2 regions of the Streptomyces sp. NPDC026538 genome follow, and region 2 is predicted to be linked to the other one. Evidence: riboswitches for the same ligand, from Rfam matches in the RefSeq annotation. Region 2 holds a riboswitch; the other holds the start of a gene.
The links. A riboswitch is a leader RNA that binds a small molecule or an ion and turns the genes downstream of it on or off. The one in region 2 is predicted to bind ZMP and ZTP.

Region 1: it holds a riboswitch for ZMP and ZTP, as region 2 does, so the genes downstream of both, ACZ4N4_RS39060 (bifunctional 5,10-methylenetetrahydrofolate dehydrogenase/5,10-methenyltetrahydrofolate cyclohydrolase) here and ACZ4N4_RS21260 (glycine hydroxymethyltransferase) in region 2, are expected to answer to the same signal.

Annotation. Positions count from the first base shown of each region.
Region 1 is NZ_JBVHQG010000013.1:166,443-170,818, reverse strand. It holds gene ACZ4N4_RS39075 (ABC transporter ATP-binding protein) at 1-1,183, shown strand, start outside; gene ACZ4N4_RS39070 (hypothetical protein) at 1,294-1,590, opposite strand; gene ACZ4N4_RS39065 (nuclear transport factor 2 family protein) at 1,763-2,128, shown strand; ZMP/ZTP riboswitch at 2,297-2,379, shown strand; gene ACZ4N4_RS39060 (bifunctional 5,10-methylenetetrahydrofolate dehydrogenase/5,10-methenyltetrahydrofolate cyclohydrolase) at 2,406-3,254, shown strand; gene ACZ4N4_RS39055 (CU044_5270 family protein) at 3,255-4,238, opposite strand; gene ACZ4N4_RS39050 (RNA polymerase sigma factor) at 4,231-4,376, opposite strand, start outside.
Region 2 is NZ_JBVHQG010000005.1:172,250-176,625, forward strand. It holds gene ACZ4N4_RS21250 (glutathionylspermidine synthase family protein) at 1-1,102, shown strand, start outside; gene rocD (ornithine--oxo-acid transaminase) at 1,224-2,429, opposite strand; ZMP/ZTP riboswitch at 2,532-2,621, shown strand; gene ACZ4N4_RS21260 (glycine hydroxymethyltransferase) at 2,654-4,108, shown strand; gene trpS (tryptophan--tRNA ligase) at 4,251-4,376, shown strand, end outside.

The sequences.
Region 1 (4,376 bases), on a different contig from region 2:
GCGGGCGCAGGACGCGGTCGGGGTGATGGGGGCCTCGCTGGAGCGGGTGCTGGGCGCGCTGCGCACCGTGAAGGCGTCGGGCGCCGAGCACCGCGAGGAGCGTGCGCTGCACGCGGCCGCCGAGGAGTCCTGGCGGCAGAGCGTGCGGGCCGCCAAATGGGCCGCCGCGGCGGGCAACACGGCGGGGCTCGCGATGCAGCTGGCGTTCATCACGGTCCTGGCGGTGGGTGGGGCGCGGGTGGCGACCGGCGCGATCGGCATCGGCACGCTGGTGGCGTTCCTGCTCTACGTCTTCTACCTGATGTCGCCGATCCAGCAGGTCGTCGGCGCGGTCACGCAGTACCAGACCGGCGCCGGCGCGCTCGCCCGGATCCAGGAGGCACTCTCCCTGCCCGCCGAACCGCCCTCCGAGCCCGCCGAGTTGCCGTCCGCCGGCGCCGAACCGGCCGCCGTCACCTTCACCGACGTACGGTTCCGCTACGCCCACGACCTGCCGTACGTCCACCACGGGGTCAGCTTCGCGATACCCGCCCGGGGCATGACGGCGTTCGTCGGCCCGTCCGGCGCGGGCAAGACCACCGTCTTCTCCCTGATCGAGCGGTTCTACGACCCGGAGTCCGGCACCATCACCCTCGACGGCCGCCCGCTCCCCGACTGGGACCTGCCCCTGCTGCGCTCGGCCATCGGATACGTCGAGCAGGACGCGCCCGTGCTGTCGGGGTCGCTCAGGGACAACCTGCTCCTCGGCAATCCGGAGGCGGACGAGGACACGGTGACGCGGGTGCTGAAGACGACGCGGCTGGACGGTCTGGTGGCGCGGCTGCCCCTGGGCCTGGAGACGCTGGTCGGGCACCGCGGGACCAGGATGTCGGGCGGCGAGCGGCAACGGGTCGCGATCGCACGGGCGTTGCTGCGCCGGCCCCGGCTGCTGCTCCTGGACGAAGCGACCTCGCAGCTGGACGCGGTGAACGAGGCTGCCCTCCGGGACACCGTCGCCGATGTGGCACGGTCGACCACGGTGCTGGTGGTCGCGCACCGCCTGTCGACGGTGACGATGGCCGACCGGATCGTGGTGATGGACATGGGCCGGGTCCGCGCGGTGGGCACGCACCGGGAGCTGGTGGCGGCGGACCCGCTGTACGCGGAGCTGGCGGCGACCCAGTTCCTGGCGGCCGAGCACTGAGCACGCGGATCCCGCCGCCGCGCACCGAGCGCGCGGTGGTCGGCCGCCGAGCACCGAGTACGGCGAAGGGCCGCCCCTTGTCCGGGACGGCCCTCGCGGTGGGGCGTGGGTCAGGACTCGATGCCCGGCACCAGTCCCATGGCCGGCGCGGCCAGGTCGGTGAGCTGGTGCAGTTCGCCCAGCTTGTGGAGTCCGTTCAGTCCCTGCAGTTGCTCCGAGACCTTGGGGACCTCGTCCTTGTACTCCGCCGGGATGTCACTGCGGGCCAGCGAGTCGAGCACGCTGAGCGGGCTGAGCTTCCCGGGGTGCTGCGCGTCCGCGTCGGCCGCGTTCGCCATCGGGACGGCGAGGCCGGTGACCCCGACGGCGAGGCCGACGGCGGCGACGATACGTCGTGTTGAGATCATGTCTCCAGCAACGGCCCGGGCGCCGGGCCGGACACGGGCAGCCGGTCCCCCTCACCCGTCAGGCGGAGCGCCCGGCCTGCGCTTGCCGAGCCCGGCGGGGCGGAGGAGGCTCGAAGGTGGGGCTGTCGCGGCCCACTCCGCATCGGGTCGCGGGCTCCCGCAGGAGGTCATCATGGGCACCGCGACAGGCTCCACGTTCGACATCGCCACGCTGCGCCGGGCCGTAGAGGGGAACACGGGGAACACCCTGCTGGCGCTCTACGCGGACGACGCGGAGATCCGTATCGTCGACCGCACCACCCAGCCCAGCCACCCCAAGGTCCTGCACGGCCGCAGGGACATAGCCGCGATGCTGGACGACGTCTACAGCCGGGACATGACGCACAAGCTGGACCAGTGCATCGTGCAGGGCGACCAGGCCGCCTACAGCGAGTCCTGCGAGTACGCGGACGGCGTCCGGGTACTCGCCGAGTCGATGATCACGCTGCGCGACGGCAAGATCGCCGAACAGATCATGATCCAGGCATGGGACGAGTAGCCGGACCGCGAGGGTTCAGGTCAGCGCGCGGCTGACCTGGACCTTCTCGGCACGGGCCGGGCTGGGGCACAGGCACCGCACGCCTCGGCGCGCGTCGGTCGTGCTGCTGCGGACGGCCCTGCGGGCGGCGCACCGCCGTGGGAAACGCTGAGCACCTCGGTTACGCTGGGCGCGGGCCGTGACTGGCGCTGAGGTGGAGCACCACCGTGGAGCGGCCCACACTGTCGATGCCGTGCGCCTGGGCGATCAAGGTCTGACCAGCTCAGGAGTGTGCCACATGACCCATGCCCGTCTCATGGACGGAACCGCCGTCGCCCGCCGGATCGTCGAGCAGACCGCGCGGCGGGCCGCCGAGTTCACCGCACGCACCGGCACCACGCCGTGCCTGGCGACCGTGCTGGTCGGCGAGGACCCGGCCTCCGTCACCTACGTCCGGATGAAGCAGAACCGCAGCCGCAAGGCCGGCATCGCCTCCCGGCACGTGGCGCTGCCCGCCACCACGACCACCGGGGAACTCGTCGGCACGCTGCGGGAGTTGTCGGCCGACCCGGCGGTGCACGGCATCCTGCTCCAGCACCCGGTCGGCGAACACATCGACGAGCGGGCCGCGTTCGAGGCGATCGCGCCGGAGAAGGACGTCGACGGCGTGACCTTCGCGTCGTTCGCGACGATGAGCTTCGGCCTGCCGGGCTTCGTCTCCTGCACGCCCGGCGGCATCCTGCGGCTGCTCGACGCCTACGACGTCGACCCTGCCGGGAAGCGGGCGGTGGTCGTCGGCCGCAGCGCGATCCTGGGCAAGCCGGCCGGCATGCTGCTGCTCGCCCGCGACGCCACCGTCACCTACTGCCACTCCCGCACCCGGGACCTGTCGGCGGCCGTTCGCGAGGCCGACATCGTGGTCGCCGCCGTCGGCCGCCCCCGGCTGATCCGGGGCCAGGACATCAAGCCGGGTGCGGTCGTGCTCGACGCGGGCTACAACGAGGGCAACGTCGGTGACGTCGACTTCGACACCGCCGTGGAGAGGGCCTCGCTGATCACGCCGGTGCCGGGCGGGGTCGGCCCGATGACCATCGCCGTGCTTCTGGAGCAGACGGTCACCGCGGCCGCCCGGCAGCTCGGGGTGTGATCAGCGCATCCAGGCGCTGTACTCCATGACGTCACCGGCCCGCACGCCGTACTCGGGGTCGTCGCGGGTGAACGTGGTCTCCAGGCCGAGTACGGCACCGGTGGCCGGGTCCAGGATCAGCATCTGCCGGGCGCCCGAGGCCTCGTCGTGGACGTAGGCCTGCCCGGTGCGGCCGAGCCGGTCGGTGACCTGGCCGGCCGGGCGCAGCCCCTTGGCGTCGGCGAGGAGGCGGGCCAGGGCGGCCGACTCCCGCGCGCCGAGCGTCCAGTTGTCGAGCAGCTCGCCGGTGGCGTCCAGGAGCTCCGACGTGGTGAGGGTGTGGGTGTGGCTGTAGATCAGCTCGGTCAGGTAGGTGCGCAGCTTCGCCGGGTCGTGCGGGGGTGTGCCGAGCGGCGGGCCGTCGCCCCACATCGGCGGGAAGGTGCGACGGCTGAGCACGTGGCCGTCCTCGACCAGCCCCGGCCGGTCACCGTCGTCGGTGAGGACCGGGCGGCCGGGGTGGGACGGGTCGGTGGCCACGACCACTTCGGTGTGGCTGCCGTCCGCCGCCCAGCGCTCCACCCGCTCCTCGGGCAGCGTGACCGGCGGTTTGCCGTCGCTCATGCCGAGGCTCCAGGACTGCACGTGGGTGCCCTGGCGCAGGGTCGGGGACCCGTCCTGGGCCGCCACGGCGGCCAGTTTCGCGACGTCGGCGAGCGGCACGGGCGTGGAGTGGGCGCGGACCGCCAGCGGCCGGGGCGCGGCGACCGCGGGAGTGCCGGCGGGACCGCCCGGCAGCACGGCCAGCGCGGTGGCGACGGCGACGAGGGTCGCGGCGAGCGACCACACCAGTCGCGGCCGGGTCCGGCGCCGGGGGGTCGGAGTGTCGTGCAGCAACCGGGCGAGGTGCCGTTCGGCGGTGTGGTCCAGGGGGCCGTCGCCGAAGTGGGGGCCGTCGGCGGGTACCGGGTCGGCGGCGCGCAGCAGGTCGAGTTCGTCAGCCATGGCGGTGTTCCTCGGAAAGAGCCTCGGCGGCAGGGGGTCGCAGTCGGTCGATCTCGGCTCTGAGCCGGCGGCGGGCGCGGTGCAGCCGCATCGCGGCCGCCCGGCTGCCGCAGCCCAGGGAGACGGCGACCTCGTCGA
Region 2 (4,376 bases):
CTGGGACGAGAGCGCCTACTACGTCTTCACCCTGGAGGAGGTGGAGGCGCTGGAGGAGGTGGTCGAGGAGCTGCACGCCATGTGTCTGGCCGCGGCCGGCCACATCGTGGCGCAGGATCGTTTCGGCGAGCTGGGCATCACCGACCCCCGCATACGCGCCGCCGTCACCGAGTCCTGGCACCGCCGCTCCGAACTCCCCTCCCTCTACGGCCGTTTCGACCTCCGCCACGACGGCACCGGCCCGGCGAAACTCCTGGAGTACAACGCCGACACCCCCACCTCACTGGTGGAGGCCGCTTCGGCCCAGTGGTTCTGGATGGAGGACCGCTTCCCGGGCGCCGACCAGTGGAACAGCCTCCACGAACGCCTCGTCGACGCCTGGCGGCGGCAGGCCCGGCTGCTCCCGCCCGGCATCCCCCTTCACTTCGCCCACTCCTCCGCCGACGAACTCGGCGAGGACCTGATGACGGTCGCGTACCTGAAGGAGACCGCCGAGCAGGCGGGCCTGGACACCGAGTGGATCTCCATGGAGGAGATCGGCTGGGACACCCTCTCCGGCCGCTTCGTCGACAGCCGGCTCCGGTTCATCCGCAGCTGCTTCAAGCTCTACCCCTGGGAATGGCTCACCACCGACGCCTTCGCCGGCCACGTCCTCGACACCCTGGACAACGGCGGCGGTACGGGCAGCACGATGTGGATAGAGCCGGCCTGGAAGATGCTCCTGAGCAACAAGGCCCTGCTGGCGATCCTCTGGGAGCTGTACCCGGGACACCCGAACCTGCTGCCGGCCTACGTCGACGGCCCGAGGGAGCTGGCGGCCGGCAAGGGGTACGTCAGCAAGCCGCTGCTGGGCCGGGAGGGAGCCGGCGTGCGGGTGCACCCGCCGGGCGCGGCGGCCGCCGGCGACGAAGCGATGCCGTCAGGCACACGCGACGAGGCCTGCTGCTACCAGGAGCTGGCCCCCCTGCCGGCCTTCGACGGCAACCACGTGGTGCTGGGCGCGTGGGTGGTGGGGGACGAGCCGGCGGGCCTGGGCATCAGGGAGTCGGCGGGCCTGGTGACGGACGACTACGCGCGCTTCCTGCCGCACGTGATTCTCTGAACGCCCCGCACAGGGGCCCCCGCAGGGGCGCGGGGCGGTACCGGCTCTGCGGCCACCGCCGCCTGGGCGCGGCAAGCCACCACGCACCGGCACTCGCGCTCCTCCCGCGGTGGCACCCCCCTCAGGTGCTCAGAACCTCCCACAACTGCTCGACCCCCCACTCCAGATCCTCCTCCGCCACCACCAGGGGCGGAGCCACCCGCACGGTCGCCCCGTGCGTGTCCTTCACCAGCACCCCCCGCTCCATCAACCGCTCCGACACCACCCGCCCCGAACCCACCCCCGGATCCACGTCCACGCCCGCCCACAGCCCCCGCCCCCGCACGGCGGTCACCCGCCCACTGCCCGCGATCTCCGCCAGCCGCCGGTGCAGGACCTCCCCCAACTCGGCGGCCCGCTCCTGGTACTCACCGCTGCGCAGCATCGCGATCACCTCCAGCGCCACCGCACAGGCCAGCGGGTTCCCGCCGAAGGTGGACCCGTGCTCGCCGGGCCGGAAAACCTCCAGCACCTCGGCCCGGGCCACCACCGCCGACACCGGCAGCACCCCGCCGCCCAGCGCCTTCCCGAGGACATACACATCCGGTACGACCCCCTCGTGCTCGCACGCGAAGGTCCGCCCGGTCCGCCCGAGCCCGGACTGGATCTCGTCCGCGACGAACAGCACGTCCCGCTCGCGCGTCAGCTCCCGCACCCCCGCCAGATAGCCCTCCGGCGGCACGATCACCCCGGACTCGCCCTGGATCGGCTCCAGCAGCACCGCCACCGTGTTCTCGGTCAGCGCGGCCCGCATGGCCGTCAGGTCGCCGTACGGCACGATCTCGAAGCCCGGGGTGTACGGCCCGAAGTCCGCCCGTGCCTCGGGATCGGTCGAGAAACTGATCACCGTCGTCGTACGGCCGTGGAAGTTTCCGCCGGCGACCACCACCTTCGCCCTCTCCGACGGCACCCCCTTGACCCGGTAACCCCACTTCCGGGCGGTCTTCACGGCGGTCTCCACCGCCTCCACGCCCGTGTTCATCGGCAGCACCATCTCCATCCCGCACAGCTCCGCCAGTTCCGTGCAGAACGCGGCGAACCGATCGTGGTGGAAGGCGCGGGACGTCAGCGTCACCCGCTCCAGCTGCGCCTTCGCCGCCGCCACCAGCCGGGGGTGGCCGTGCCCGAAGTTCAGCGCCGAGTAGCCCGCCAGGAAGTCCAGGTACCTGCGCCCCTCCACGTCCGTCATCCACGCCCCCTCGGCCGTGGCGATCACCACCGGCAGCGGGTGGTAGTTGTGCGCGCTGTGCGCGTCGGCGGCGGCGATGAGGGCTTCCGTAGTGGTCACGGCGACTCCAGAGAACGCGGCGAGGTGCCCCCTTACTACCCTCTGCCGCTGCCCGACTGGTGGACGCCACGGCCCCCGGACCCGGCGTGCCGGGTAGTCTGACCAGCGGGCCGTGACTGGCGCGCTGGGATGGGACCGACCATCGGGGAGCGGCCCGCGTCTGATCGAGTGCCGTGCGCCTGGGCCGAACCGTGAACGCCGAACGCCATGTCCGGAGGTCCCGAATGTCAGACAAGTCCGCGCCCCTCTCCACCGAGTCCACCGCGTACCGCGCCGCCCTCGACGTGATCCGCGCGGTCGAGCCGCGGGTCGCCGACGCCATCGGCCAGGAGGTCCACGACCAGCGCGAGATGCTCAAGCTGATCGCCTCCGAGAACTACGCCTCCCCGGCGACCCTGCTCGCGATGGGCAACTGGTTCAGCGACAAGTACGCCGAGGGCACCGTCGGCCGTCGCTTCTACGCCGGCTGCCGCAACGTCGACACCGTCGAGGCGCTCGCCGCCGAGCACGCCCGCGAGCTGTTCGGCGCCCGGCACGCCTACGTCCAGCCGCACTCCGGCATCGACGCCAACCTGGTCGCCTTCTGGGCCGTCCTCGCCGACCGCGTCGAGGTCCCCTTCCTGGAGAAGGCGGGCGCCCGCCAGGTCAACGACCTCTCCGAGGCCGACTGGGCCGAGCTGCGGCAGGCCTTCGGCAACCAGCGGATGCTCGGCATGTCCCTGGACGCCGGCGGCCACCTCACCCACGGCTTCCGCCCGAACATCTCCGGCAAGATGTTCGACCAGCGCTCCTACGGCACCGACCCGGCGACCGGCCTGATCGACTACGAGGCGCTGCGCGTCCAGGCCCGTGAGTTCAAGCCGCTGATCCTGGTGGCCGGCTACTCCGCGTACCCCCGTCTGGTGAACTTCCGGATCATGCGGGAGATCGCCGACGAGGTCGGCGCGACCCTCATGGTCGACATGGCGCACTTCGCGGGCCTGGTCGCAGGCAAGGTCCTGACCGGTGACTTCGACCCGGTCCCGCACGCCCAGATCGTGACCACCACCACCCACAAGTCGCTGCGCGGCCCGCGCGGCGGCATGGTCCTGTGCGACGACTCCCTGAAGGACCAGGTCGACCGTGGCTGCCCGATGGTCCTCGGCGGCCCGCTCCCGCACGTCATGGCCGCCAAGGCCGTCGCCCTCGCCGAGGCCCGGCAGCCCGCCTTCCAGGACTACGCCCAGCGGATCGTCGACAACTCCCGCGCACTGGCCGAGGGCCTGACGCGCCGCGGTGCCACCCTCGTCACCGGCGGCACCGACAACCACCTCAACCTGATCGACGTCGAGTCGTCCTACGGCCTCACCGGCCGCCAGGCCGAGACGGCCCTCCTCGACTCCGGCATCGTCACCAACCGCAACGCGATCCCGGCCGACCCGAACGGCGCCTGGTACACCTCCGGCATCCGCATCGGCACCCCGGCCCTGACCACGCGCGGCCTGGGCACGGCCGAGATGGACGAGGTGGCGGCCCTGATCGACCGCGTCCTGACGGCGACCGAGCCGGGCACGACGAAGTCGGGCGCCCCGAGCAAGGCCTCCCACGTCCTGGACGAGAAGGTGTCGACGGAGATCGCCCAGCGCGCGACGGACCTGGTCGCGGGCTTCCCGCTGTACCCCGAGATCGACCTGGGCTGATCAACGCCGCCGGGGGACAGCGCCCCCCGAGGGGCGCGGGGAACTGCGCGACCAGCCACTACGGCGCCGCAGTTCCCCGCGCACCGGACAACCCTCCGCCTCGGAGACCAATCCCGCCCCCACCCTCTGAGAGAATGGGGGCATGGCCTCTGATCGACCCCGCGTGCTCTCCGGTATCCAGCCCACCGCCGGCTCGTTCCACCTCGGCAACTACCTCGGCGCCGTCCGCCAGTGGGTAGCCCTCCAGGAATCCCACGACGCCTTCTAC